One region of the Halomonas huangheensis genome, then DNA from elsewhere that is predicted to be linked to it. Evidence: predicted binding sites of a transcription regulator. Region 1 holds the regulator's gene; each other region holds the start of a gene.

What was found. The regulator sigma-54, encoded in region 1, starts transcription at its own class of promoters, with help from an activator protein. The targets are predictions, from matches to a motif close to TGGCACNNNNNTTGCTNT.
Region 2: AR456_RS14035 (nitrate reductase) is a predicted target of sigma-54. The motif match lies at 1,791-1,808, and genes of this name have one in related genera.
Region 3: urtA (urea ABC transporter substrate-binding protein) is a predicted target of sigma-54. The motif match lies at 1,787-1,804, and genes of this name have one in related genera.
Region 4: hmpA (NO-inducible flavohemoprotein) is a predicted target of sigma-54. The motif match lies at 5,515-5,532, and genes of this name have one in related genera.

Annotation. Positions count from the first base shown of each region.
Region 1 covers NZ_CP013106.1:1,618,570-1,626,070, reverse strand. The annotation lists gene lptB (LPS export ABC transporter ATP-binding protein) at 1-406, shown strand, start outside; gene AR456_RS07295 (RNA polymerase factor sigma-54) at 708-2,120, shown strand; gene hpf (ribosome hibernation-promoting factor, HPF/YfiA family) at 2,280-2,588, shown strand; gene ptsN (PTS IIA-like nitrogen regulatory protein PtsN) at 2,595-3,080, shown strand; gene rapZ (RNase adapter RapZ) at 3,171-4,052, shown strand; gene AR456_RS07275 (HPr family phosphocarrier protein) at 4,056-4,325, shown strand; gene AR456_RS07270 (BUD32 family EKC/KEOPS complex subunit) at 4,361-4,894, shown strand; gene bioA (adenosylmethionine--8-amino-7-oxononanoate transaminase) at 5,002-6,270, shown strand; gene AR456_RS07260 (winged helix-turn-helix domain-containing protein) at 6,543-6,854, shown strand; gene AR456_RS07255 (hypothetical protein) at 6,862-7,128, opposite strand; gene AR456_RS07250 (cation diffusion facilitator family transporter) at 7,276-7,501, shown strand, end outside.
Region 2 covers NZ_CP013106.1:3,204,391-3,211,891, reverse strand. The annotation lists gene AR456_RS14045 (CmpA/NrtA family ABC transporter substrate-binding protein) at 1-928, opposite strand, end outside; gene AR456_RS14040 (ANTAR domain-containing response regulator) at 925-1,518, opposite strand; gene AR456_RS14035 (nitrate reductase) at 2,030-4,807, shown strand; gene cobA (uroporphyrinogen-III C-methyltransferase) at 4,758-5,741, shown strand; gene AR456_RS14025 (LysE family translocator) at 5,722-6,354, opposite strand; gene AR456_RS14020 (LysR family transcriptional regulator) at 6,538-7,434, opposite strand.
Region 3 covers NZ_CP013106.1:1,885,287-1,892,787, forward strand. The annotation lists gene AR456_RS08440 (tripartite tricarboxylate transporter TctB family protein) at 1-1, shown strand, start outside; gene AR456_RS08445 (tripartite tricarboxylate transporter permease) at 1-1,518, shown strand; gene urtA (urea ABC transporter substrate-binding protein) at 2,008-3,354, shown strand; gene urtB (urea ABC transporter permease subunit UrtB) at 3,470-5,101, shown strand; gene urtC (urea ABC transporter permease subunit UrtC) at 5,104-6,225, shown strand; gene urtD (urea ABC transporter ATP-binding protein UrtD) at 6,222-7,070, shown strand; gene urtE (urea ABC transporter ATP-binding subunit UrtE) at 7,070-7,501, shown strand, end outside.
Region 4 covers NZ_CP013106.1:4,498,137-4,505,637, reverse strand. The annotation lists gene AR456_RS19550 (thiamine pyrophosphate-binding protein) at 1-295, opposite strand, end outside; gene AR456_RS19545 (NIPSNAP family protein) at 408-725, opposite strand; gene AR456_RS19540 (Bug family tripartite tricarboxylate transporter substrate binding protein) at 1,062-2,030, shown strand; gene AR456_RS19535 (tripartite tricarboxylate transporter TctB family protein) at 2,095-2,619, shown strand; gene AR456_RS19530 (tripartite tricarboxylate transporter permease) at 2,623-4,137, shown strand; gene hmpA (NO-inducible flavohemoprotein) at 4,216-5,388, opposite strand; gene norR (nitric oxide reductase transcriptional regulator NorR) at 5,736-7,283, shown strand.

The DNA.
Region 1 (7,501 bases):
GGATCTGGACCGTAAAGGCCGTGAAAAGAACCTTGAGGGCCTGCTCGAGGACTTCCACATCACACACATTCGCGACAACCCCGGCATGAGTCTGTCTGGTGGTGAGCGACGCCGCGTCGAAATTGCCCGCGCCCTCGCCACCGAACCGGCCTTCATCCTGCTCGATGAGCCCTTTGCTGGGGTCGATCCGATCTCGGTCGGCGATATCAAGTCAATCATCCGCCAGCTCAAGGAACGCAATATCGGGGTGTTGATCACCGACCACAACGTCCGTGAAACCCTCGATATCTGTGATCACGCCTATATTGTCGGTGATGGCCAGATCATTGCTGAAGGCAATGCCGACGACATTCTCGCCAACAAACGGGTCCGCGAAGTGTATCTGGGCGAGAATTTCAGGCTATAAGCACCGAGCCTGTGAGCGTCGAGTAACGAGCTATTCAACACCGCCGCATAGAGCACAGACAGAAGCCCTTCGGGATTCAAGATCGAGCGTAGTCGAAAGCTCACCACTTGCGAGGTTACTTACCGCTTATGGCTTACAGCTTATAGCTACCCTCCGCTCCTGGCTTTTAGCTTGGACCAGGCATCCCCACCAGCCTTGCTCAAAAAAGTCAACGCTTTATCGCCATGTTGGCAAGGGACTTGCATGGCATACTTCTGATGAGTAGGGTAAAGCCTTCTGTCATCAGCAACGGACCTCTCGCATGGCCCTGAAGGCGTCACTGCAACTGCGGTTGGGTACGCAGCTCACCATGACCCCGCAACTGCAGCAGGCAATCGCCCTGCTGCAGCTGTCTACGCTGGATCTTCGCCAGGAGATTCAACAGGCCCTTGAGGCCAACCCCATGCTGGAGCTGGAAGACGACTTCGGCGAGCAGACCGCCAGCGAAACACCGGAAGATGACTGGGCCGACGAGATACCGAGCGAACTTTCGATCGATAGCGACTGGTCGGATACCTACCAGGACTCCGGCAGTTCCTCTGCCGGCAGTGGCGAAGGCCCCGACTTCGAACGTCAGGCATCCTCACAGTCATTGCAGGGTCACTTGAGCTGGCAATTGGCAATGCTCGACATCGATGCTGACGACATGCGCATCGCCGAATCACTGATCGATGCAGTAAACATCGACGGCTATCTCAACCAACCGCTCGAAGAAATCCACCAGGGCCTTCAGCAACAAGGATTCGACAAGCTTTCGCTGAAAGAAGTTGAAGCCGTTCTCAAGCGGCTCCAGCTGTTTGAGCCAACAGGTGTCTTCGCTCGCGACTTGCGTGAGTGCCTGTTGCTGCAACTCGACACTCTGCCCCGAGAGACTCCACTACTGCCCCAGGCCGGACGTCTGGTACGTCAGTTTCTCGAAGCATTGGCCAGTGGCGAGCGGCGCCTGCTCAAGCGACGTCTGGGACTCGACGATGACGGGCTGGACAGTGTCATTGAACTGATCCGCAGCCTTGATCCTCGACCAGGCAGCAGCTTCGGCGACAGCAACGTCGACTATGTGGTACCCGACCTGATCGTGCGCCATGGCAGTGAAGGCTGGCAGGTTGAGCTCAATCCAGAAGCCATGCCGCGCCTGCGCATTCAGCCCGACTATGCAGCTCTGATTCGTCGTGCGGACCGCAGCCAGGACAACCAGTTCCTCAAGGATCATCTTCAGGAAGCACGCTGGTTGCTCAAGAGCCTCTCCAGCCGTAATGACACACTGCTCAAGGTGGGCCGTGAGATCATGCTGCGCCAACTGGACTTCCTTGAGCAGGGCGAAGCCGCCATGAAGCCTCTGATTCTCGCTGACATAGCGGAGAAGGTTGAGATGCATGAATCAACCATCTCTCGCGTAACCACCCAGAAGTTCGTACATACTCCGCGCGGCGTGTACGAACTCAAGTACTTCTTCTCCAGCCAGGTCGGCAACGACGGCGATGCCCATTCAAGCACTGCCATCCGAGCCAGAATCAAGAAGCTGGTTCAGGACGAACCTCCACGCAAGCCGCTCTCTGACAGCAAACTGGTGGAGCTGCTGGCCGAAGATGGTGTTCATGTCGCGCGACGGACCATTGCCAAGTACCGTGAGGCCATGCACATACCATCATCCAGTGAGCGTAAACGTCTGCGCTGATCATCGCCCACTGCCCCAGATCGAGCAGTTCTCTACCTATTCCCCATGACCACCAGAACCTCATCTGTCAAGGCTTGATAAGGACTTGTGCTCAGGGGGTTTGCAAGGCGGCAAAAAGGGTTACAATCGATCTACCATTGCTAGAGCAAGGAGCCTGTCATGCAAGTCAATATCACCGGCCATCACGTCGAACTGACCGACCCGCTGCGTGACTATGTACAAGAAAAGCTCGCTCGAGTGGAGCGTCACTATGACAACATCACCAATGTTCAGGTGACGTTATCTGTAGAAAAGGAGCGCCAACTTGCTGCCTGTACACTCCATGCTGCCGGTGCTGACCTGCATGCCGACGCCCAGGATGGCGACATGTACGCTGCCATAGATGCACTAGCCGACAAGCTTGACCGCCAATTGGTCAAGCACAAGGAAAAATCTCAAGCCCGTGCCCAGGGCGCTGGACTTCGCTGATTCCTCATGACATTGGATGCCATTCTCCCTCCCGAGCGCACGCTGTTCGATGTGCCGGGAGGTAGCAAGAAGAGGGTGCTGGAGTTCTTCAGCACCTTCATCGCCCAAAACACGCCTAGCCTGGATAGCCAGGAAGTATTCAGCCGCCTGATTGGCCGAGAACGCCTCGGCAGTACCGGGATCGGTAACGGAGTTGCCATTCCGCATGCGCGTAATCCGCATTGCAAGGCACCGATCTCCGGGTTTCTAAAGCTGGCGGACCCCATTGATTTCGATGCGATCGACGGAGAACCCGTTGATCTGATCTTCGTGTTGCTGGTGCCCGAGGAAGCCGACGAGGCTCACCTCGCCCTACTCGGCCAGGTCGCCGGCGTGATGAACGACGCGGAGACTCGCCAGCGGTTGCGCCAGGCTGGCTCACAGCGCGAACTGCACGAAAGGTTGCAGGAGGCTATTCTTCGCAGTGCCTCCGCCCGGGATAGCGACGGCTGAGTACCGGCTGCCGCTGCGCCCTTCCGTCACCGTCATTTTGTCACTCATTGCCAGGCATCGCCCTGGCGACCCTTGAGCGGGAGACTGTAAATGCAACTCGTGATCATCAGTGGCCGATCTGGTTCAGGCAAATCCGTTGCATTGCAGGCGCTTGAGGATCTGGGTTTCTATGCCATCGACAATCTCCCGGCCATGTTGCTGGGCTCGCTGGTCGGCGAACTCGAAAACGGACATTCGAAGCGCATCGCTGTCAGCATTGATGCTCGCAATCTTCCGGAAGCTCTGCAGCGCTTCCCAGCGATGCTCGAGGAATTCAGGCAAGGAACTCTGCACTGCCAGGTGGTGTACCTGACCAGTGATGCAAGGATACTGCTCGAACGCTACTCCCACACTCGACGCCGCCATCCGCTGACACGCTACAGCGACATGACGCTGGCCGAAGCCATCGATAGTGAAGAGCAGGCACTGTCCGGTATCCGTGACGTCGCGGACCTGGTGATCGACACCACACGGCTATCGGTGCATGAGCTCCGAGCCAGAATCGCCGAACAGGTTGCTGGACATACTGCAGGCCGTCTGACGCTGACAGTGGAATCCTTCGGCTTCAAGCGTGGTGTACCACCGGACGCCGACATCGTCTTCGATGCGCGCTGCCTGCCCAATCCTTACTGGGACCCTACATTGAGGGACTCCACCGGATGCGACCAGGTCATCATCGACTTTCTTGAAGACTATCCAATCGTCGCTGAAATGCAGACGGATATACTTGCCTGGGTACAGAAGTGGTTGCCGCAGTATGAATCCAGCCAGCGCAGCTATCTGACCGTTGCCGTTGGCTGCACCGGAGGCCAGCATCGCTCGGTGTATCTCGCCGAACGCATCGCCAGGGCACTCGCTGCCCAACAGTCTCGTGTACGTCTGCGCCACCGGGAACTCGGTCAACAACGCCTCCTCGACTCAACCGGAGACTAATGCATGCCGAGTCGCCAGCTCACGCTGACCAACAAGCGTGGCCTGCATGCCAGAGCCGCCACTCGACTGGTACAATGTTGCCAACCCTATCAATCCAGTGTCACAGTCCGTCACGGCACACTTTGCGGTGATGCCAGCAACATCATGTCTTTATTGATGCTGGCCGCTCCCTGTGGCACCGAACTCACCATCGAAGCAGAAGGCGACGATGCCGAAGCCGTACTCGACGCGCTGGAAGCCCTGTTTGACGCACGCTTTGATGAAGATGCCTGATCACCCTATGGGTCAGGCGTAGATCAGGAACTTCCATGTCATTGCAATTGATCCAGACCGGAAAGTACTCCCGTGTCGACTACGACCCGGACCAGGATGCTTTCATCAAGACCTTTACCCCCAACACCCGAGACAGATGGCGCTATCGCCTGGGCATTCGCCGCTATCCAGGCTACAACTTCCGTCATGTCGCCAGACGCCTCGAGGCGCTGGGCATCTCCACACCGGAAATCCTCTCTGTAGAGCGCTATCGACTGGTTACCGCGAATATTCACGGCACTCCCCTGCATGACGAGATCTGCAATGACCCGCAGCTGCAGACGCAGTTTGTCGAGATACTTGTCACTCTCTTCGAACACCGCATCCACTGCCGAGGGTTGCATACCAACAATTTTCTGGTCAGTGAAGGCGATATCATCGCCATCGACCTGGACGCCTACAAGGCGCCGCGTTTCTTCCACTACTCTCGCCAGGAATTCATCGACTGCCTGAGCCGCTCGCTCAAGGGCAAGGAAGCCTTTCTGTTCCAGAACTTCCTCAAACGCCTCGACAGGAGTCAGGATCGCTGACAATCCTGATTCAGCAACGCCAGCACAGCAGGTACATCCGGCAGCGAGAATGGTAAACTCACCAGAGAGAAGAAAGCTTACCACCCCCCATACTCCCAGGAGCCGTGATGTCCTCTGCTGTCTGGCACCCCTACGCCCATCTCGCCACCCAGTCTCCAGCCCCCTTCGTCGTTGGCGGCAAGGGCACACATTTCCACCTGTCCACTGGGGAAGAGTTACTCGACGCGACCTGCTCCTGGTGGTGCATGATTCATGGTTACAGCCACCCTCGTCTGGTGCGTGCCATCCAGCAACAGGCAGATACTCTGTGCCACGTGATGCTCGGTGGTCTAACCCACGAGCCGGCAGATCAACTGGCCAGTGAACTGGTGCGCATCACTCCGGATGGCCTGAATCATGTGTTCTTTTCCGATAGTGGCTCGGTCGGTATGGAAGTGGCGATGAAGATGGCTGTGCAGTATCACCATCTGCGGGGTCGACCGGAAAAGCACCGCATGCTCTCGTTGATGAAGGCCTATCACGGTGACACTGCGGGATGCATGGCAGTGTGTGATCCCGAGGAAGGCATGCACTCGCTGTTCTCCGGCTACCTGCCCCGTCATCACTTCGCGCCGGCTCCCGAAGCCGGCTTTAACGCCCCAGGTGAGGCTGTCGCCCGCGACCTGGCAGCACTGCGTGCCGTGTTGGAACAACACCATGAGCAGATTGGTGCGTTACTGATGGAGCCGCTGTTGCAAGCTGCCGGCGGCCTCAACATGACCTCCCCGGATTACTTGCGTGGCGCCCGCAAGCTATGCGATGAGTTCGATATCCTGCTGATCTTCGATGAAGTCGCCACGGGTTTCGGTCGCACCGGCAGCCTTTTCGCCGCCGATCACGCCGATGTGTGTCCCGATATCATGGTCTTGTCCAAGGGACTGACCGGCGGCTACCTGGGGCACGCGGCGACCCTGGCCACAGATGCGGTACACGATACTTTCATAGGCGATAGTCCACTGCATGCTTTCATGCACGGCCCAACGTTCATGGGCAATCCTCTGGCCTGCCGCGTTGCGCTGGAGAGCCTGAAGGTTTTCGAGGATGACGATTACCTCGCTCGCATTGCCCGACTCAACGGCATTCTGCGTGAACACCTTGCCGGCGATGACGAATTGCGCCATCACCCTGATGTCGCTGATGTGCGGACTCTAGGAGCCACGGGAGTGATCGAGGTTCATGATGAATCACGCCTCGCCGGGGTTGCTGCACAGGCTCGTCGGAGAGGGGTCTGGCTGCGTCCGTTCGGCCGCTGGCTCTACACCATGCCAGCTTACATCACCAATGAAGAAGAGATGCAGCGCATCATCCATGCCATGAAGGAGCCCTTTACCGGATAAACTCCTTCACACAGTAACAAGGCATATGTTGGCGTAGGTACTGCCCCTCCAGTATCTACGCCGTCACCGCGATGATCGAACTGCACGGCGATGCGCAGTATTAGCCCTGGAGACAGTATTACCCCCGGACCGTACGCATAGTGCGCTGATACAATGGAGATGAAAGGATCACGACGGATGACGGCCAGCAACGGCTCCCATATGTGCTCCCCTGATATAGCCGTCCCCGGTCAATCTGGCTGCAACGCCGAAATACCCCTCGGAAGGTAACCATGACAGCCCTCAGCAAGACACGCAGCAGCTTCTATCGGCGTCTATATGTGGCTCATCTCATCGACCAGGGCATCACCAGCATTCCCGCGTTGGTGAAGGCCACTGGCATGCCACGGCGCACTGCTCAGGACACGCTGACAGCGCTGGAAGAATTACATATTGAGTGCCGATTCATTGCCGAACCAGGTCAACGTCACAATATCGGCCACTATGCCATCGAAAACTGGGGACCAATCGATCCACAGTGGGTCGGCGATCATGCCCACCAGCTACGCGAGGCGCTCGATTATCCGCCGATCGACTCGGTGTGAACGGCCATCAGTCGAATGGCCAAAGCGATAGTGGTGTTTCGACATCGCCCCTCTCGGGCAATATCCGCCATATCTGCTGACCACACTCCGTGCACCAGGCAAGCTTTTGCCCATTCATATCTCGCTCATCGAGCAGCCCCTGGGCCAGTTGCAGGTCCTCCTGACGCCAACGCACCTGCCCCGACTGCGAATCGATAGCCAGAGCAGTACCTGTTGCCAACAGTGCGACTTCGCCACAACAGCACTCACCACGGTAGTAGGGGCCATTGCTCATGCCATGCTCCTCATCTATCCGGTGCGCCCTCACCCAGGCACACATGCTGGGCATCTTTCCGCCCGGGCATTCCCACACCAGGCCTCTCTCAAGCAGACTCTCATGTATAGTAAGTAGCTTGCCTGACGAGGAATTCGAGAACCAGCCATGCAAGCCAAACTGGAACAGCGCGCCCTGTTGATTTCTATTGTCATGACCTTATTGGTCGCCGGTCTAGGTGTTGCGGTCGGTCTTTACGCGGGCTCGCAGTCGATTCTGTTCGACGGTGTCTTCTCGACCATTGATGCGGCCATGTCGGGATTAGCGCTACTCGTCTCGCGGCTGGCGGTAAAAGAGGCCTCACGACGCTTCCAGCATGGTTATTGGCACTTCG
Region 2 (7,501 bases), 1.6 Mb from region 1:
TGAGCGGTTGTTGGTCGAGATGGCTCATGCTGCGGTCCAGGTAAGGAGGCAGTGCCAACCAGCCCCGTGTTCGTGGCATGGCATCCGCAGCACTATGCAGCCAGTCGGCGGCGGCTTGCAGTGCACGGACCAGTGCCGCGAGCGTACTGGGATAGCGCCGCGCCCAGGAGGCTGTAACGCCCAACACCTTCTCTGGGTGACCGGGCATCAGGTCTGCACCGCGAGCCACAATACGACCAACATCACGATGCTGGGCAAGACTGCCCCAGGGCTCGCCGACACAGAAGCCATCGATCTGACCTTCACGTAGGGCATCGACCATGCGCGGAGGTGGCAGGGCGACCAGCTCGACACTGTCCTGTGGATCGATGTCACCGAGACTCAGCCAGCGGCGCAGTAACAGATGCTGGCAACTCCACGGGTAGACCATGGCCAGACGCGGAGGACTGATGGCACCGCTCAGTCGACGTTGATCGAGCAACTGGCGCAGTTTGCGGGCATTATCGGCGGGGGAAGTCTGGCTCGGTGACAGCATGCCCTCGGCGTAGCGCTCAGAGAGTACGACGGTGTTGCCGTGCCGACTGAGCACAATCGGCGCCAGGGTCTCGCAGGGTGCACGGGACAATCCCAGGCTCATTGCCAGCGGCATGGGAGCCAGCATATGAGCGCCATCAAGCATGCCCGCCGCGACCTTGTCGCGCAGTGTCGACCAGGCATTCTCGCGGGACAGAGTGACCTCGATGCCTTCACTCTCGAAGAAGCCTCCCTCACGAGCGATCACCAATAGTGCGGCATCCAGCAACGGGATAAAGCCCAGCGTCAACGCAGACAGTTCCGGTTTGGCAGCTGTCGATGTGGCAGATGTCGGTGTGGAAGGTGTCGATGTGGCAGATGTTGCAATGGAGTTCGTCTGGCTGGCGTCGCTCATTTTCCCTTCTCCAGCTGTTCCAGGATATCGATGACGTTGGTGGCGACTTCGCCGATGCGCTGACCGCGATCCATGGCCAGCTTGCGCAGCATGCGATAGGCCTGTTCCTCATCGCAGCTCTGGTGCTTCATCAGTAGTCCCTTGGCACGCTCGATGCGTTTGCGTTCGGCCAACTGGTTGCGTGCGCGGTCGAGTTCGAGCCGCATGGACTGGAAGGACTTGAAGCGGGCGATAGCCACGTCCATGACGGACTTGACCCGGCTGGGTACCAGACCATCGACCACATAGGCGCTGACCCCCACATCGAGAGCGGCTTGTAGAGCGTCGGGATCGTGCTGGTCGGCGAAGAACACTACCGGGCGAGGATTCTCGCGATGCAGAAGCGACATGCTGTCGAGCGTGTCGCGATCGGGAGATTCCATATCAATGATCACCACATCGGGCTGATGACGGGCCACCATGTCGTTGAGACTCGATGGACTGGCCAGGCGGCAGACCACCTCATGGCCTTCACCGGCCAGTGCCTCCTCGACCATGGCGGCACGCACGATCTCATCATCGACCAGCAGTACTTTCAGGGGCTGTGGCATGGGATTGAATCGCCTCTGTTCGGGCATATTGTTCGGACACATGACTGCTGCACTGCAAGATACGTTCCAGGTGGCTCATGCCCCGAGTACGATGGCGTGATCTTCGCGAGGTAGCAGGGTTGTTGAGTGGGGGGGGCGAGTTCTGCTTGAGGAGTAAAGCGCCCTGTTGTGGTGCGATAGAGGGTTGCGACGACAGCTGGTGGTGCAGTGCAGCGCAAGGAGTCGAGACGAATCAAGCTGCAGCACACCATGACACGGTGTTATCACGTTTCTGGCACACGCCTTGCTTACAGGTTAAACAGTGACAGAGCTTGTGAAGTATCAAGCTTGTGAAGCATCAAGCTTGTGAAGCATCGAGCTCGTGAACGTTCAACATTGAGGGCATGTGGAGCCAGCGTCGGCTTCCTGCCCCGGCAACGACGCCCATTTTCGTCAGGACACCCATCGGTGCCTGGATGGAAATGGGCGTTTTGCGTTTGGTTTCCGCTGGTAGCGATGGAGGGAGATAGCGATGACACAGCACCGGCAGCAACCCGACAGTGACCTCCTGGCACGGACCACTTGCCCGTATTGTGGCGTTGGCTGCGGCGTCAAGGCGCAACTGGTGGAAGGGCGCATGGTGGATGTCGAGGGCGACGATCAGCATCCCGCCAACTTTGGCCGATTGTGCGTCAAGGGCTCGGCATTGGCCGAGACTCTCGGTGATCGGGGCCGGTTGCTGCAACCTCTGGTGGATGGTCGAGCCGTGGACTGGCAGGTCGCACTGTCGGAAACCGCGTCGAGGATTCAGGCGATACGCGATGAGAAGGGCAATGCCGCCATTGCCGGCTATCTCTCGGGGCAGTTACTGACCGAGGACTATTACGTTGCCAACAAGCTGTTCAAGGGCTTTCTTGGCACGCCGCATCTGGATACCAATTCCCGACTGTGTATGGCCTCGGCGGTGGCGGCCTACAAGCGCTCATTCGGGGCCGATGCCGTGCCTTGCAATTATGAGGACCTGGAAGAGGCCGAATTGGTGGTGCTGGTCGGTTCCAATCTGGCCTGGAACCATCCGGTGTTGTTCCAGCGGCTGCGTGTTGCCAAGGCGCGCAATCCTCTAATGCGGGTGGTGGTGATTGACCCTCGTGTCACCGATAGCTGTGAGCTGGCCGATCTGTATCTCGGCATTCGTCCTGGCTCGGATGCTCGTCTGTTCAATGGATTGTTGGCCTGGATGGCAGACAAGGGGCGACTGGATTCCCTCTATCTGCAGCGACACACCAACGGCTTCGAGGAAGCGCTGGCCGCGGCTCGGGAGGGAGAGTCGAGTATCGAGGCGGTGGCGGCCGACTGCGATGTCGATACCGAGCGTCTTGAAACCTTCTATTACTGGTTCGCCAGCCAGTTGCATGTGGTCACGCTGTATTCTCAGGGCGTCAATCAATCGACCAGTGGCACCGACAAGTGCCACACGATCATCAACTGCCACCTGGCCGGCGGCAAGATCGGCCTGCCGGGGGCCGGCCCGTTCTCGATTACCGGGCAGCCCAACGCCATGGGTGGACGGGAAGTGGGCGGGTTGGCCAATCAGTTGGCCGCACACATGGATTACGATAGCCCCGGTGCCCTCGAGCGCGTAACGCGTTTCTGGAGCACGCCGTCGTTGACGCCGGATCTACCGGAGGCGCCGGGCTACAAGGCCGTCGAACTGTTCGAGGCCATCGAACGTGGTGAGATTCAGGCGCTATGGATCATGGCGACCAATCCGCTGGTCAGTCTGCCGGATGCCAACCGCGTGCGTACCGCTATCGAGCGCTGCCCGTTGGTGATCGTCTCGGAATGCATGCTGGATACCGACCTGGTGGAACTGGCCGATATCGTGTTGCCGGCCAGCGGTTGGTCGGAGAAGGATGGCACCGTCACCAACTCCGAACGACGCATCTCTCGCCAGCGAGGCATGTTGCCGCCGCCAGGGGAGGCACGTCATGACTGGTGGATCATCAGTCAGGTCGCGACGCACCTCGGATACTCGGAGGCCTTTTCCTATGCGCATCCTGCCGAGATATTCACTGAGCACGCGCGTCTCTCTGGTTTCGAGAACGACACCCAACATCAGCGTCGGCTGTTCGATATCTCGGCATTGGCGGAATTGGATCAAGATGGCTATGACGCGCTTGAGCCAATCCAGTGGCCGGTTAGCGTCGATTCTCCCCGAGGCACCGCGCGCCTGTTTGAGGATGGTCGCTTTGCCACCGCCGATGGCCGTGCTCGATTGTGGCCGATTACACCACGGCAACCGCATCAGACGCTGAGCAGTGAATATCCCTTGCGCCTCAACTCAGGACGAATTCGCGACCAATGGCACACCATGACGCGCACTAGCCGTGCCGCACGACTGATGAATCACCGTTCGGAACCCTTCGTCGAGGTGCACGAGGCGGATGCTCGCCATTACCACCTGACGGATCGACAATTGGCCCGTATCACGGCCGCCACGGGCGAAATGCGAGTCCGAGTACGCATCTCACCGGCTCAGCGTCGTGGCGAGATATTCGTCCCTATTCACTGGACGGACCGCCTGAGCAGCGCGGCACGTAGTGGCAGTCTGTTTCAGGGGGTGACCGACCCGCTATCCGGTCAACCCGAATCCAAACATGGCGCGGTGGCCATCGAACCGCTGGCCATGGCCTGGGAGGCCAGCCTGATAGTGGATGAGGCACTCGATATCCAACTGGGCTCGGCGGTGCACGAGGCCAGTATCTACTGGACGCGTATTCCGCTCGAGCACGGTGTCTGTTGGCAACTGGCTGGGGACCCTTTTGTCGAGCAGCGTGACTGGCGAGAGTGGCTGACGCGCATGCTGCCAGTGGCCGTGGGGCCGGTAGCCGAGGATATCTCAGCCGCGCGGTTGCGTGCAGCGGGCATTGAAAATGGCTACCTGCGTTGGTGGTTGATGGTCGGCCCGATCGGTGAACTGCCGGGGCTCGGCTGGATCAGTCAGCGACTCGAGGAAGCCGCCCACGCACAGCCACTCACCGATGACCAGCGACGCCGTGTGCTCGCTGCCTGTGATGATGGCTCAGCCAACCAGGGGCCAGTGGTGTGCAGCTGCCATCAAGTTGGGCGTACCGCCATTGTCGAGGCCATTCGTCAGGGCGATGACAGTGTCGAGGCACTGGGCGCGCGCCTGGCCTGCGGAACGCAATGCGGTAGCTGTATCCCGGAACTCAAATCAGTGCTTGAAGAGGAAAAGAGCCATGCCAATGCCATTACAGCGGATACCGCCCGGGCCGTTGCCGTCGGATGATCAGCGGTCGTCGGCATCCATCGCGCAAGCCACTGCTGAGTCGGGACTGCGTCAGCGGCTGGCAAGGATGGCGGCGGGTGTGGCGCGTCTCGCGCAGGGAATCGAGCAACAGCTATCGAGGAACACCGAGGGAGAGCACCCGAGTGCTTCGGGACTGAAAGCTGGCCGAGTCTATCTGGTCGGTGCCGGCAGTGGTGCCGGCGACCTGCTGACATTGCGGGCACTGCACTGTCTGCGTCAGGCGGATTCGGTGGTCTATGATCGGCTGGTGGGTGATGACGTGCTGGCGATGATTCCGTCTGGTGTTGAGCGCCACTATGTCGGCAAGGCTCGGGGGCATCATAGCGTGGCTCAGGAGCAGATCGGTCAGCGCCTGGTCAGCCTCGCACTGCAGGGTAAGTCTGTGGTGCGCCTCAAGGGCGGCGACCCCGGCGTTTTCGGGCGAATGGGTGAGGAACTGGCGGCGCTTGATGAGGCGGGAATTCGGTGCGAGATCGTGCCCGGCATCACTGCCGCTTCCAGTGCCTGTGCGGCTATGGGTGTTCCCCTGACTGACCGTGCCCACGCGCAGACGTTGCGTTTGATCACTGCCCAGCAATGTCGTGAGGGTGGGGAGCCGGATTGGGCCTCGTTGGCACGAGAGGATGAAACCCTGGTGTTCTATATGGGGCTCAACAAGCTCGATGCCATCTGCCAGGGGCTACGTGGTGCCGGACTCGCTGATGACTGGCCGATTATGCTGGTGGCCAACGCCAGCCTGCCCGATCAACAGAGCCTGATCGGCAGACTGGAGGATATGCCCAGGCGGCTGGCGCAGAGCCCCTTGCCATCGCCGTGTCTGATCATTGTCGGCAGTGTCGTGACGCTGGCCCACCAGCGTCTGGAACGCGAGGCTCATGCCGTCACAGAGCCGGTTACGCTGTCGAACGTTTGAGGGTGGCAGTGGCTGCGCCCATGGCAATCAATGCGCCACCGCTGAGCCGGGACAGCGCTGCCATTACCGTCGGCCGAGCGATGCGACGACGCAATTGATCAGCGAGCAGCGCATAGGCCAGTGCGCTGATGGCGGCGAGCGCGACAAAGGTGCCGACCAGGATCGCGAACTGTGGCAGCAAGGCATTGCCCGGGGTGATGAATTGCGGCACAAAGGCGATGAAGAAGGCAATGCTCTTGGGATTCAGCGTGGTCACAATGGCGGCATGGGTGAACACCCGGCGTGTTGATGATGCCTGAGGATGTGACAGGTCGCCCAGACTGGCCTTTGATGCACCGAGAAACATCCTGGTGCCCAGATAGACCAGATAAACGGCTCCTGCCCATTTAAGTACCGTGAACACAGTGGCCGACGCCATCACCACCGCCCCCAATCCTGCCAGTGATGCGCACATCGACAGCAACACTCCCAGCGAGACCCCGGCCACCGTGGCCAGTGCCACGCTGCGTCCCTGGCTCAGTGCATAGCTCAATACCAACAGCACCGTGGGGCCAGGAATCAACAGTAACGCCGTGGAGGCGGCAACAAAGGCCAGCCACAGTTGCAGGTCCATTAAGGCTCTCCTTGATCGAGATGGTGCTTGAAGGCGTATGACATAGCCATGAGCTAGCCATACTCCCAGCCTTTATGAAAGGGGCTTTATGAAAGGGGCTTTATGAAAGGGGCTTTATGAAAGGGGCTTTGTGAAAGGGGCTTTGTGAAAGAGCCTTATTCGAGCGGTCTGTTGATACTGGTGTCAGCGCAACGAACCGGCGGCAGTTTCGACCATGCTCAACAACGCCGCTGCGGCGGAGGAGAGCGGGTCGCGGCGGCGGGTGATGATGCCCAGGCGGCGAGGAAGCTGTGGCTCGATCAGCGGCCGATAATCAAGGCCGTCGAGGGATATCTGTCGAAAGCTCAGCGATGGCAGCACGCTGATACCCAGCCCGGTGGCGACCATGCGACCAACGGTGGCAATCTGGCTGGCATCGCAGAGGATATCCAGTTGGCAGCCGATATCGTCCATCAGGCGGTCGATCTGCTGGCGCGAGCTGGATTGGCGATGGATGCCGATAAAGGGGTAGTTCGCCAGCATCCGCCAGGCCACTTCGCTGTTTTCCAGCAGTGGATGCCCCAGGGCACAAACCACAACATTCTGGTCGTCGAGAATCGGCGTGAAGTCGAGGTCCTCGGCATCCTGCGGCGCCACTGACAAGCCAAAGTCTGCCCGCTCCTCACGGACCATGCGGGTTACTTCGTCGGCCAGTACATCATGCAGGCTCAGGTTGATTCGCGGGTAATGACGGTGGAACTCGGCGATCACGCCGGGCACGACCCCAGCGGCGAGCGTAGGTAATGCCGCGATGGTCACTTTACCGCGTTGTTTGGAGAACAGAGCATCCAGATCCTCGAAGGCCTCCTGCCAGTCTTGTAACAGGCGCAGTGCAGTAGGCAGAAAATCGCGTCCTTCTGGCGTCAGGCTCAGTTGTCGTCCCTCACGACTGAATAGCTTGCCTCCGATCTGTTGCTCGAGATTCTTGAGGGTAATGGAAATGGCCGGTTGCGAAAGGTGTAGGCGTTCGCTGGCTTGCGCCAGGCTGCGAGCCCGGGAAACGGCGACAAAGGCCTGAAGTTGCTTGATGCTTGGATTCATAAGTTTATTAAAAGGGTTTTTAAAAACTATTCAATAGTCAAAACGTATCCTGCCGACCATGCTGGTT
Region 3 (7,501 bases), 270 kb from region 1:
ATGGAAACGCTTGGCTTTCTGATTGACGGTTTCGGTGTCGCTCTGGCGCCGGAAAACCTGATGTTCGCGCTATTGGGGGCCTTCCTCGGCACCCTGATTGGCGCCTTGCCCGGCCTCGGCCCGGCAAACGGTGTGGCGATCCTGATTCCACTGGCCTTCACTCTGGGCCTGCGCGCAGATACTTCGCTGATCATGCTGACCTCGGTTTACGCCGGTGCCATGTACGGCGGACGCATTTCGTCGATCCTGCTCAATATTCCCGGTGATGAACCGGCGATGATGACCTGCCTCGACGGCTACCCGATGGCCCAGAAGGGCAAGGCCGCCGAGGCGCTGGCGATTTCGGCGATTGCTTCCTTTATCGGCAGCCTGATCGCGACGATTGGTCTGATTCTGCTGGCGCCGATCCTGGCTGACTTTGCCTTGACCTTTGGTCCTGCCGAGTACTTCGCGCTCTTCCTGCTGGCCTTCGCCACTCTCGGCGGGATTACCGGCAAGAATCCGGTGAAAACCGTGATTGCAGCCTGTCTTGGCCTGATGATTGCCACCGTGGGCATCGACAATACCGGTGTGCAGCGCTACACCTTCGGCGTGCTCGAGCTCTACGAGGGTGTGGACTTCATTATCGTGATCGTTGGTCTGTTCGCTATTTCCGAGCTGCTGACCTTCATCGAAGAGCGTGCCGGCAAAGGCCACAAGACCATCAAGGTCAATGGTCTCAAGCTGAGCTTCAAGGACATCGTGGCGATTCTGCCGACCAGTCTGCGCGGCAGTGTGCTGGGCTTCATTGCCGGTGTATTGCCAGGGGCTGGCGCATCACTGGGCAGTTTCATCAGCTATACGCTGGAAAAGAAGATTCTCGGTGACAAGGGACAATTCGGCACCGGTGACCCGCGCGGCGTGGCAGCCCCGGAGGCGGGCAACAATGGCGCGTCCAGTGGTGCATTGGTACCGATGCTGACGCTGGGTGTACCAGGTAGTGGCACCACGGCAGTACTACTGGCGCTGTTGATCTCCCAGAACATCACGCCGGGTCCGTTGATGTTCACCCAGCATGCCGACATCGTGTGGGGCGTCATTGCTGCGCTGCTGATTGGTAACTTCCTGCTGCTGGTACTCAACATCCCGCTGGTTGGGTTGTTTGTCCGGTTGCTGTCGGTGCCGCCGATGTTTCTGTTGCCGATCGTGACCATGGTGGCATTCGTCGGGATCTACTCGATCAGCAATACCACCTTCGATCTGTACTTCATGGTCGCCTTCGGCTTCGCCGGTTACATCCTGCGCAAGCTGGAAATCCCGCTGGTTCCGGTGATTCTTGGGCTGCTGTTGGGCCCGGAGATGGAGAAGAACCTGCGTCACGCCATGGATATTTCCGACGGCGACTGGACGATCCTGTGGAGCAGCGGCCTGGCAATTGGCCTGTGGGCCTTCGCCATTCTGGGACTGGTGCTGCCTTATATCATCGGGCCGATCCTGCGCAAGCGCATGCAGATCAAGACGGGAGCGACGGGCGACTGATCCGATCGCGCACCACATTCAAGCCCGTCATTCCATATAGACAGGGCTGGTATAAACAGGGCTGCGGCTCAGCAACCCATCTCCTTTCGGGGCACCATCATGGTGCCCTTTTTCGTGTTGCACCGGTTTCGCTCACTGCGCTGGTGCAGGTCTTGCGGTTGTTTGTCCTTCATCCTGCCATGTATTGGTGCGACTCCTCGTCAGCTCGGCTGAAGCGGGCCGCGGGGTGTCGGTGATGCACTGTCGGGGCAGGCGTTCTGCGCTTATATGGCACGGGTATTGCAACCGGGTATTGCAGAAGAGTTGATGGACGGTAGTGGGTTGCGTCCTTACATACCTGTACGCCAGCGCGTTATCCGTATTCGCTCTTTATCCGTACGTGCCCTTTATTCGTACGCACGCTGCTTGAACCGTAACCGTGAACATCGCGCGCTTCGCGCGATGCATGACAACAATGATCGCAGAAGCCGATACCTGCTGGAGGTCTTCATGAGCCGCACTCTTGAACCTGATTCCTGCCGTCCTTTCGTTCACCGCCTGGTCGGCAGCCTTGCGCTGTCGACGTTGGCACTGAGTCTTTCCGCTACGGCAATTGCCCAGCAGCAGGACGAGCCGATCAAGGTCGGTATCCTGCATTCGCTGACCGGTACGATGGCGATCAGTGAGTCGACCCTCAAGGACACCATGCTGATGTTGATCGAACAGCAGAATGCTGAAGGTGGTCTGCTCGGTCGGCAGCTCGAGCCCGTGGTGGTCGATCCGGCTTCCAACTGGCCGCTGTTTGCCGAGAAGGCTCGCGAGCTGCTGGCTCAGGATGAGGTGGATGTGATCTTCGGCAACTGGACATCGGTATCGCGCAAGTCGGTATTGCCCGTCGTCGAGGAGCTGAATGGACTGCTGTTCTACCCAGTGCAGTATGAAGGCGAGGAGTCTTCCGAGAATGTCTTTTATACCGGGGCAGCGCCCAATCAGCAGGCGATACCTGCGGTCGACTATCTAATGAACGAAGTTGGCGTCGAGCGTTGGGTACTGGCGGGTACTGACTATGTCTATCCACGTACTACCAACCGTATTCTCGAAGCCTATCTGAGTGCCAATGGTGTCAGCGACGACGACATCATGGTCAATTACACGCCATTCGGGCATTCCGATTGGCAGAACATCGTCTCCGAGATCAAGGAGTTTGGCTCGGCGGGCAAGAAGACCGCAGTGGTCTCTACCATCAACGGCGATGCCAATGTGCCGTTCTACCGGGAACTGGCCAATCAGGGGGTGGATGCTGCCGACATTCCGGTGGTCGCGTTCTCGGTGGGCGAACAGGAACTGTCAGGTATTGATACGGCACCGTTGGTAGGCCACCTGGCGGCATGGAATTACTTCATGAGCGTCGACGATGACGCCAACTACGATTTCATCGACGCCTGGTATGACTATACCGGCGATGATGAGGCAGTCACCAACGACCCGATGGAAGCGCACTACATCGGCTTCAACATGTGGCTCGAAGCGGTCCGTAAGGCGGGGACCACCGAAGTCGATGCGGTCAAGGATGCCATCATCGGTGTCAGCGTACCCAACTTGACCGGCGGCTACGCCACCATGATGCCCAACCATCACATCACCAAGCCGGTATTGATCGGTGAGATTCAGGATAACGGTCAGTTCTCGGTGGTCTGGGAGACACCTTCCACCGTGGCTGGAGATGCGTGGTCGGATTTCCTGCCGGGCTCGCGGGACTTGATCAGTGACTGGCGTGCCCCGATGCGCTGCGGAAACTACAACGTCGTCGACGGTCGTTGTGGAGCTGGCTCATCAGAAGCCGTTGCCAGCCAGTAATCCGGCCACTGCCACTCCGGTGCCCTGCAGGGCACCGGCTCACGTTTCCCGCCAGCTGTCGGCATCGATTTTTCGTTTGATTCAGTCGGCAGATTGGCTGCAACAGGAACTGACCATGCGCATGTTATCCGCTCGAAGCGGGCTCACCGGCCTGGTGCTGGCCGGACTGATGTGGCTGAGCGTCGGTATCGCAGCGGCGCAGACCAATGATTCCTCCGTCGAGAGTCCGGACGCGGGGACGGTTCTGCTCACGGAATTGAGCGAGGCCGACTATCGCGACAAGCAGAATGTTATCGACAGGATCGTCGCCAGTGGCGATGACCGCAGTCGTCGGTGGTTGGAGAGTCTCGCCGACGGTAAATTGCAGCGTCTCAAGGATGGCAGTGGCTTCGTCATTGTGTTGGAGAATCGTGGACGCGAATGGCCAGTCGCTGATGCTCTGACCTTCGAGGCGGCCGGCGAAGTGTCGCGTCGTGAGCTTGACCGTCTCCGCATCAATAATGCGTTGCGCGGTTACCTGGCCAGCACCCTGGCGCTGTTCGACTTACGCGTCGAGGACCCTCGTGCGCGCCTGGCCGCAGCGCGAAACCTGGTGGGGGAGGTGGATGCCGCTAGTCTGGAACCCATCGAGCGGCTGCTCGCTGAGGAAACCGATAAACGGATTGCTGAAACACTGGCGCAGGCTGTTGCAATCCAGCGCCTTGGCCAGGGTGATGTCAACGCCATCGAAGTGCTTTCCGGAAGTCTGGATGCGCGAGTGCGCGCCGCTCTGAGTCAGGCTGCTCGCAGTAACGATTCGCAGTTGGCTGCAGCCGCATCGGACGCATTGGCGGGGATAGATCAGCGGCTCAAGCTCAATAGCGCTGCGGAAACGCTGTACTTCGGCTTGTCGCTGGGGTCGGTGCTGGTGCTGGCGGCGATTGGCCTCGCTATCACTTTCGGCGTGATGGGCGTGATCAACATGGCACACGGTGAACTGATCATGCTGGGAGCCTACACCACCTGGGCCATGCAACAGCTGATGCCGGGGCAGCCGGGCCTCGCGCTGTTGCTATCGATTCCCGCAGGCTTCCTGGTGGCGGCATTGGTCGGTGTGGCTATCGAGCGTAGCGTGATTCAGTTCCTCAAGGGACGACCGTTGGAAACCCTGCTGGCGACGTTCGGTGTCAGCCTGATTCTTCAGCAGCTGGTACGTACCGTCATCTCTCCTCTCAACCGCAGTGTCACCACACCAGAGTGGATGAGCGGTTCGCTGATGATCAATGAGGGCCTGTCGCTGACCCTCAACCGTCTCTATGTGCTGGGCTTTGCATTGCTGGTATTCGCGGCTCTGATGCTGGTCATGAGGCGCACTCGTCTGGGCCTGGAGGTGCGTGCGGTGACTCAGAATCGCGCTATGGCTCGTGCCATGGGCATCCGCGCCACGCGGGTCGATATCCTGACCTTTGCGCTTGGCTCCGGGGTAGCAGGCCTGGCCGGAGTGGCGCTTTCCCAATTGACCAATGTTGGCCCCAATCTGGGCCAGAACTACATCATCGACTCTTTCATGGTGGTGGTCTTCGGTGGCGTCGGCAACCTGTGGGGCACGCTGGTGGCTGGGCTGTCACTCGGCGTCATCAATCAGATCCTTGAGCCCTGGGCTGGTGCGGTGCTGGCCAAGATCCTGGTGCTGATCTTCATCATCCTGTTTATCCAGAAACGCCCGCGCGGACTCTTTCCGCAGAAGGGCCGTGCCGCGGAGGGTTGAGCATGTGGCTGACCAGACCTTTCAATGAACGCTCGACCCTGATCTTTGTTGCTGTATTGGTTGCAGTGACGGCGCTGGTAGTGGCCAGCAACCTTTGGCTGCCCTCTGGGCATGCACTGCATGTCTCGACTTATACCGTTACCTTGCTTGGTAAGTATCTGTGCTATGCGCTACTGGCGGTGGCGGTAGATCTGGTTTGGGGGTATCTGGGCATTCTAAGTCTCGGACATGGCGCCTTCTTTGCGCTGGGCGGTTACGCCATGGGCATGTACCTGATGCGCCAGATAGGTGATCGTGGCGTCTATGGCGATCCGGTGATGCCGGATTTCATGGTGTTTCTCGATTGGGAGTCATTGCCGTGGTACTGGCAGGGCTTCGATATGGCATGGTTTGCCTTCGTCCTGGTGCTGTTGGCGCCAGGGATATTGGCGTTGGTGTTCGGTTTCCTGGCATTCCGCTCACGGGTTACCGGCGTGTATCTGTCGATCATCACCCAGGCGCTGACCTTTGCGTTGATGCTGGCGTTCTTTCGCAATGAAATGGGGTTCGGTGGCAACAATGGCCTGACGGACTTCAAGGATCTGTTGGGCTTCAACCTCACCTCGACATCGACCCGCCTAGGTCTGTTCATTGCCTCGGGCGTTGCACTGGCGCTGGGGTATGTTCTGTGTCGAGCCATTGTTGCCAGCAAGCTGGGGCGGGTCTGTGTTGCGGTACGTGATGCCGAGTCTCGCACGCGTTTTCTCGGCTACCGGGTGGAGCGCTACCAGCTGTTTGTATTTGTCGTTTCGGCAATGCTCGCCGGGGTCGCCGGCGCGCTTTATGTGCCACAGGTCGGGATCATCAACCCCAGTGAATTTTCACCGCTGTTCTCTATCGAGATCGTGGTCTGGGTTGCCTTGGGCGGTCGCGCCACCCTGTATGGCGCAGTGATCGGCGCGCTGGCGGTCAATTATGCCAAGAGTGTGTTCACCGGCGTAATGCCAGAGGCCTGGCTGTTTGCGCTGGGGGCGCTCTTTGTCCTCGTGACGGTGATGTTGCCCAACGGCATCGCTGGTCTCTTTCGACGTCGTCTTCGCCCATCTCGGGATAAACCGTCAGTCGCAGGGGAGGCCCACGCATGAACTTGCTGAACAGTCCGTTGTTGCAGAATTTGACCGCCCGCGACCGAGTCTTTGACTTTCTGGTGCCCGAGGAGTCTCCGGTCGATGTCCGTCATGGCCCCATTCTCTACCTGGAGGACGTCTCGGTCAGCTTTGATGGCTTCAAGGCGATCAATAACCTCAACCTGACCATCGATGATGGTGAGCTGCGCTGCATCATCGGCCCCAATGGGGCCGGCAAGACCACCATGATGGACATCATTACCGGCAAGACACGTCCGGATACCGGCAGTGTGTGGTTTGGCAGCCGACACAACCTTCTCAACATGAATGAGCCCGAAATCGCCCGCCTGGGCATCGGGCGCAAGTTCCAGAAACCGACGGTGTTCGAGGCACTGAGTGTATTCGAGAATCTTGAACTGGCGATGGCTATGGATAAGGGGTTATGGCCGACGCTGCGCGCACGGCTGACCACGGAGGTGCGCGAGCGAATCGATGAGGTGTTGGCAACCATTGGTCTGGTCGAGCTGCGGCAGCGCCAGGCGGGCATTCTGTCTCATGGTCAGAAACAGTGGCTGGAGATTGGCATGTTGTTGATGCAACGACCGCGCCTGTTGCTGGTCGACGAGCCCGTCGCCGGGATGACTGAGCAGGAGATGGAACGCACCGCTGAGCTGTTGACCGGACTTGCGGGGCGTCACTCGGTGGTCGTGGTGGAACATGACATGGGATTTGTGCGCTCCATTGCGCGCACCGTAACGGTGCTACATCAGGGGCAAGTGCTGGCCGAAGGCAGTATGGATAGCGTCTCCAGTGATCCCCGGGTCATCGACGTCTATCTGGGTGGTGAAGAGGAGGTTGCCTGATGCTCAGTATCAAGGGGCTGGACCAATTCCATGGCGAGAGCCATACGCTTTGGGATCTCGATCTGGAGGTGCCCAGGGGGAGGTGTACCTGCGTCCTCGGCCGCAATGGTGTCGGCAAGACCACACTGATGAAAGCGATCATGGGTGAGGTCGCGATACAGAAAGGCCAGATACGCTTCGATGGCGGGATTGCCCTCGAACGCGAGCGTCTTGAAGCGCGCTCTCGGCTGGGCATCGGCTATGTCCCGCAAGGAAGGCAGATATTTCCGATGCTGACGGTGGAGGAGAACCTTCGCACCGGACTGGCTGCACGTCGCGACAAGGTTCGCCATGTGCCTGAGCGCATCTTCGAACTGTTTCCGGTGCTCAAGGAGATGCGTCATCGCCGTGGCGGCGACCTTTCCGGTGGCCAGCAGCAACAATTGGCCATT
Region 4 (7,501 bases), 1.9 Mb from region 1:
CCATCGGGGTCGAGTCCTGAAAGGCGACATGAACTCCGCTGGAAGCATTGGTGGCGCCAGGCCCCCTGGTGACGAAGGCAACGCCGGGGCGACCGGTCAGTTTGCCATCGGCTTCGGCCATCATCGCAGCACCGCCTTCATGGCGGGCAACGATGGTGTCTATGTCTGCGTCATGCAGTGCATCGAGAGCGGCAAGATAGCTTTCGCCAGGCACACAGAAGACCCGATCGACTCCCTGAGCTGCAAGGGCTTTGATGAGAACCTGGCCACCGTGGGCGCTGGGCTGAGAAGTCATGGCAATGTCCCGACAGGAGTGGTGTGGCTGTGAACAGCGTGGCTGTGGCGCGTATGACTGTGGAAAGTATGGCTGTGGAAAAAAAGTATGGCCGATGGAGGTGGAGGCTATCTCACAGCGGAGAAAAGGACGTGGAACGCAGTAGCTTGTTGCACTGGTGCTGGACATTACCCGCCTCGGCGCTTTTCTTGCGATAGGCGATCCATTCCGGGTCTTTTTCCATGGCCGTACGGCGCTGTTCGCGGTCAGCCGCCGACTCATAGCCCCACATGTGGACGACCTGATTGTGGGTGCCTGTCTCGGTCACGAAGTAACCAATGAGATTTCCGAGATGACGCTTCTGAATGGGCAGGCCTTCGCGCTCATAGAGTTCCAGAAAGGCATTGAGGCGGCCGGGAACCATGGTGTAGGTGCGTAGATCGACGATCATATGACCTCCTTGTGAGGGTGGGGAAAGAGACATCTATGCTGCACTATTAGTAGTACATATGATCTTTGTATGCGAGTACGACCATAGTTGGGGGCGGCAGATTGTGACCGTCCACTAAAGTTGGATATCGCATTGGCTCGGCGAGGGCTATGTTGTCCTTGGCTGTTATTTGTATGATGTATGATGTTGAGTCAGCCATTACAAGTTCCCGAAATAGTTGGCAGGCCGTACTCGAACTGCCTGCCTGCCTGATGATGACCCGAGTTGTTCCCCTTCCCCATGTCTGATGGTACGCATCCGGCCGGGGCTCAATAACAATGCTAGGGAGTAAACGCCATGCGCAAGTCAATCCTGAGTCTGGGTCTGGTGGCACTGATCACTGGTACCGCCGCGCACGCAGACTACCCGGAACGCGATATCCGCATGATCGTGCCATGGGGCGCCGGTGGTGGTACCGATGGGATCGTACGCAAGATCTCCAACCTTGCCGAAGACGCTCTTGGTGGCACGATCTATGTTGAGAACATCGAAGGCGGCATGAGCGCCAATGGACTGGTTCAGGTGCTCGGAGCCAAGCCCGATGGTTACACGATGGTCGCCTTGACCTACGACAGCGTGGTGACGATTCCCTGGCAGGGCATGCTGGCGGGTTACGATATCGACAAGCTTGACCTGATTGCGCGTATCACCAGCGAGCCGGATTCCATCGTGGTGCCCGACGACTCACCGTATGCAAACTTCGAAGAACTGATCGCAGCAGCGAAGGAGGCGCCGGGTGAGATTCGCGCCGGTATTCAGAACATGGGCAGCCGAACCCATCTGACCCTGCTTCAGCTCCAGGATCAGGCGGGTGTGGAATTCAAGGTGGTGTCCTATCCGGGAGGTGCCGCACCGCAGAAGGAAGCGCTGCTCAACGGAGAAGTGGATTTTGCCCTCACCAGCCTGGGGGATTTCGAGTCGCTGATTTCTGCCGGTAGCGCTCGTGGCCTGGTGGAGTTCACCGATGTACAGAGCGAGAGCTTCCCCGACGTACCTCCGGTCACCGAGCTTGGCCATGATATCCAGATGGGCAGTTTCGTGATTCTGGCGGCACCGGCCAACACGCCGGATGAAGCCGTCGAGGCATTGGAGCAAGCCTATCAGCAGGCCTATGACAGTGAAGAGTTCCAGAACTGGTTGGTCGATGTCGGTGTGACGCCCAACTGGCTGGGCCATGGCGAGGTCACCGATTGGGCGCAGCAGAGTCAGCAGGATCTGTTTGCGCGCATGGATGAACTCAAGGAAGCGGGTTTACTGGGGCAATGAGACTGGTTGAAATTTTCCCCGGCGTGCGGATGCACGCCGGGGCTCCATTCCACGAGGTCTGGTCATGAGAATTCTGTCCTGGTTGGGTAGCAGGGCCGGTGTCGTTGTGCTCCTTCTGGCGCTGACTCTGGTCTATCTCGTTGCGGCGCTGGACATTGCCCCGCCTGTCAGCAATGGCAATATCACCGCTTCGTTCTTTCCGATCGTGCTGGGGCTGATCATGCTGATGGCGCTTGGAGCATCGGTACTCGGGGATCGGCGCAAGGCCAGGGCTGCTGTTGCGACCAATAAGGCCTCTGCTACGCCCAATGACGATGCGCAGGCTCCTGAAAAAGCGAGCGCCGGTTCATTGCGTGGGCCGTTGGCAGTGGTGGTGTTGACCGCCGCCTACATCGCAATGTTCGCATCGCTGGGATATTTCATCAGCACCACACTGTATGCCTTTGCCATGACGCTGGTCTTCAGCTCAGGGCGGCCTGGCCGGCGGCAGTTGGTGGTCAAGGCGTTGATCGCTGTGGCGATTGCGGTACTGGGATACGGCCTCTTCGAATGGGTATTTCAGGTCCGCCTACCGGTACTGTGGGGATAACACATGGACTACGTTGCTGAATTGATGCAAGGGTTTGCGGTGCTCATGCAGCCCGACATTCTTCCCTATCTGATCGGCGGTTATCTTATCGGCACCTTTTTCGGTGCAGTGCCCGGGCTGACCTCGATGCTGGCCATTGCACTGTTGCTGCCGCTGACCTATAGCCTCGACGTCACCGCGGCTCTAGTGGCCTGTGCCGGTATATTCATGGCCGGAATGTGCAGCGGCAGTATCACCGCCACGACCATCAACATTCCCGGTGCGCCGGCGTCGATGATGACCGCCATCGAAGGCTACCCCATGCAGCAGCGTGGTGAAGGAGCCAAGGCCCTTGGACATGCTGCTCTGGCCTCGATGATCGGAGGCGCTTTGGGGGCCGTACTGCTGATGGTCGTTGCGCCACTGGCCACTGATGCGGCGTTATTGATACGTACGCCAGGCAAGTTTGCGCTGATCGCTTTTGCCTTGATCGTGATTGTCATTTCCCAGCGCGGAGCGATCTCCAAGGGGCTGGTGGCAACCACCCTCGGTGTGATGATCGCTACGGTTGGCATCGACGTCATGCAGCCGGTGACGCGGTTCACCTTCGGCACGGCGGTATTGATGCAAGGTATCGACATCATGCCGCTGGTGATTGGCGCCTTTGCCATCAGTGAGTTACTGGTGCAGGCCGAGAACAAGTCGGCGCGTACCGTAGATGCGGATGACGTCAAGGCGAGTCCTATTCGACGTCGCGATTTTATCCCACCGCTCAGCGAAGTGCGGGAAATTGGTGTTTACCGCTATGTGAAGACTGCGATCATTGGTTATGCGGTGGGTGTGCTGCCAGGGGCGGGCGGCTCGATGGCGGCTTTTGTCGCTTACGCCGAATCCATGCGCAGCTCTCGTCATCCCGAGAAGTACGGCAAGGGTTCGGTGGAAGGTATCGCCGCGGCCGAGGGAGCGAACAACGCCATGTGCAGTGGGGCCTTTGTGCCGATGTTGTCATTCGGCATCCCCGGTGATCCGACCACGGCGATTGTGCTTGGCGTGCTGGTGATCAATGGCCTACAGCCCGGACCGCAGTTCCTCGATAGCCAGATAGCATTGGTCGCCCCGATGTTCATGGCGCTATTTGTATCGGCCTTGATACTGGTGCCGCTGACGCTCTATCTGTTGGGTCCGTACTTCGTACGTATCGTGTCGATTCGGCGCGACATCCTCTATGCCAGCATTGCGGTGATCGCGCTGGTGGGCTGCTATGTTGCGACCTATTCGATGTTCCAGATGGGGCTGGCGCTGGTGTTCGGTATCCTCGCCTATTTCCTGCGCCGACACGGCTATCCTGTCGCCTGTCTGTTGCTTGGCTTCGTTCTTGGCCCGAGCCTCGAGGAATACTGTCGACGCTCCCTGTCGATCTCGGACGGCAGTCCGCTGATCTTCCTGACCAGCCCGGATAGCTTGTTCTTCCTCGCGCTGACCGCCGTGTTCTATTACTTCATGGTGATACGCAAACCCCAGGCTCGCCAACACGCCTAGCTTTGCTCCAGCCCGAACGACACAAGGCCGCATCCAAATGGATGCGGCCTTGTGCATTTTTCATCGTAGCTTGGGGCTTCAGGCTGTCTTGAGCGGTCGAGACGGGCCGAAGTGCTCGTAACGACGCTGCTCGGCACCAATGCCCAGCGTATCGAGGTAGCCATCCACCGCGCTCATGAAGCCCGCGGGGCCGACGAAGTAGCACTGGGTGTCGGGGCTCGGCAGCAGGCGCTGCAACAGCGCCTGGTCAACGAATCCGTTGGCATCGGCGCCATCTCCTTGTTCGTAGAGATGGTAGTGGGTCAACTGGCCGGGATATGCCTTTCCAAGTGTGCTGACTTCATTGCGGAAGGCGTGGTGAGCAGCATCGCGAGCGGCATGTACATAACACACCTGGCGACCACGTTTCAGGGCCTCTCGGGCCAGTGTCAGCATGGGAGTCTGACCAACGCCGCCGCTGATCAGCATCACCGGGGCCTCACCATCGTCGAGAGTCAGGTCGCCCGCCGGCGGATACGCCAGCAGGGTGTCGCCGACCTTCACCTTGTCATGCAACCAGGGGCTGACCAGTCCACCCGGCTCGCGCTTGACCGAGATGCGATAGCCACGCTCGGCATCGCAGCCAGTCAGGCTGTAGTGGCGGTGGGCGGTGGTGCCTTCGACATCGAGGCACAGGCCGATGTACTGCCCGGCTTTTGCCACGGCGACCGGCTTGCCGTCGACAGGCTCGAAGTAGAAGGAACGGATGACATCGCTTTCCTGTTCGATCTGGGCAACCCGGAACTCGCGGGTGCCTTCCCAGCCACCCGGGCGCTGGGCGAAGGCCTGGTATTCTCTGGCTTCGGCAGCGATAAGCAGATCGGCCAGTTCGCCATAGAGCGCGCCCCAGGCATCGGCGACGTCTTCTGTTACTGCGTCACCCAGCACTTCACCGATGGCGGCCATCAGGCATTCACCGACAATCGGATACTGGTCCGGCTGGATACCGAGAGATACGTGCTTGCTGATCGCCGTGGCCATGGCTGCGCGTGCTTCGGCCGGTTGCTTGCGCAGGCCGACATAGGCGAGCACGCTGCGGGCGAGGGCGCGGGGCTGACCGCCATCTTGCTGGTGGCTCTGATTGAAGATCGCCTTGACCGCGGGGTAGCGCTCGAACATCAGTGGATAGAAGCGTGCGGTGATCGCATCCAGGTGTTCGGCGACAACCGGGGCAGTAGCATCGATGATGGCATCCTGGGCGGCAGTGGTCATGGTGTGCTCCTTCTATCTCGAAGATAGGTTGGTGGCGCAGGACGGCCGGCCCCGCGCGTCATCTCTGATCTGGCGTCTGACGCAATGTGTTGCTCAGCGATCGCCAGTAATGGATTCACTTTGTATATCGCAAGTGGCGTGCCGCTCGAGGGTGGGTGCGCCATCCTGCCGCAGTTCGTGTCGGTAAGCCTCGTGCCGCGGGGCTTACCGAGATGAAGGAGGGTTGCTGGTCGCACTGTGGGCTGGATGTCGTACGCCCATCGCTGTCATAATGACATTAAGATCAGTGTTGAATTGACAGTCCTTGTTGTTGAATTGACAGTCATGACGCGGGAGCGAATAGCGTAATGGTGACCTTTCTGCGTACGTTGCGGGATGTATTGATGCATCTCGACGGAGATGACGACCAGGGCCTCGATGTGGCATGGCAGGGCTTGCTCGAGGCACTGGTCGCGGATACCGCCGCGGATGCCAGTGCGCTGCTGGTGTATCAGGCAGGAGGCTTGACGCCTGTGGCTGCCATCGGCCTGCCGGGCAGTGTGCGGGGGCGTACCTTTATCCTTGGCGATCATCCACGCCTTGCCGCGATAGCCAATACCGAAGGCGTCTGCCGCTTTGCCGCCGATTCCCCGTTACCGGACCCTTACGACGGCCTGCTCGATGAAGCCTTGAGCCCGGTGCACGATTGTCTGGGCGTGGCGCTGCGCGATGGTCCGCGGCTGATCGGCATGGTGACGCTGGATGCGCTGACACCGGGATGTCTGGCCGATCTCGATGATGAGGGGCTGATCGCTGCGGCCAACCTGTTGGCCACTTGCCTGCGACTGGCGGAACGCCTCAAGACGGCACGCTCACAGTTGGCCACCAGTCAACAGTTGCCCGGCGAACGCCCGCTGGTGACACGCTGGAACAGCGGTCTGATGCGTCAACTGATGAGCTCGGTAGAGCTGGTGGCGGCAACCGATATGAGTGTACTGGTGCACGGTGAAACCGGTGTCGGCAAGGAACAGATCGCTACGGCACTGCATCAGCTATCGCCTCGGGCCGAGGCACCGTTGGTGGTGGTCAACTGTGCTGCGCTGCCGGCATCGTTGATCGAGAGTGCATTGTTCGGCCATCGTCGCGGGGCCTTTTCCGGTGCTACGCGGGATCACCGGGGGCATTTCGCCATGGCCGATGGCGGCACTCTGGTGCTGGACGAGATCGGTGAGTTGCCGCTGGAGCTGCAACCCAAACTGCTGCGCTCGTTGCAGGAAGGCGAGATCCAGGCGCTGGGCAGTGATGAGGTGCGGCGGGTCGATGTACGAGTGGTGGCGGTCACCAATCGCGACCTGGCGGCGCAGGTTGCTGCCGGCCGCTTTCGCGAGGACCTCTATCATCGCCTCAGTGCCTTCCCACTGCGGGTCCCACCCTTGCGCGAGCGCCCCGAGGATCTGGCGTTGCTGGTTGGGCACTTTCTCGAGCAGAACCGCATTCGTCTGGGGGTGGGCAACCTGCGCGTCAATGCCGATGCTGCGGCGGCACTCAACGAATGGCAGTGGCCCGGCAATGTGCGCGAGCTGGACCATGTGCTGGCGCGTGGGGCATTGATGGCGGTCGCGGCGGCGCGTGGTAGCACGGACCTCAATCGTCGTACGCTACTGTTGGGGCGCGAGCAGCTTGGATTGCATCCTGCCGCTGAGCAGCCCCCGTCAGACGTGTCGACGGCCACGGAGAGCGACGATATAGCGTTGGCGATTCCCGACAATCTGCGCGAAGCGACCGAGCGCTATCAACGACAGTGTATCGAGGCTGCTGTCACCGCTGCTGGTAACTGGGCTGGGGCCGCTCGTCGCCTGGGTATGGACGCCGGTAACCTGCATCGTCTGGCCCGGCGACTGGGCTTGAAGGCGTAGTGTCGAAATAGCGTTGTAAGCTGCGAGTGACGGGCAATGACGGATGTCCCTGTGTCATTGCCGAGGGTTGTTGGTGGTTTGTACTGCCGGTGGGAATTCGAGCTAGCGTTTAAAACCATCGTTGACCAGTGACGTTATGACTCCGATAGTGAAACGCGTACTTCAGCAGAATGAGCTCAGTGGAAACAAGCTCAGCAAACGACAACTGATCGGAGTTG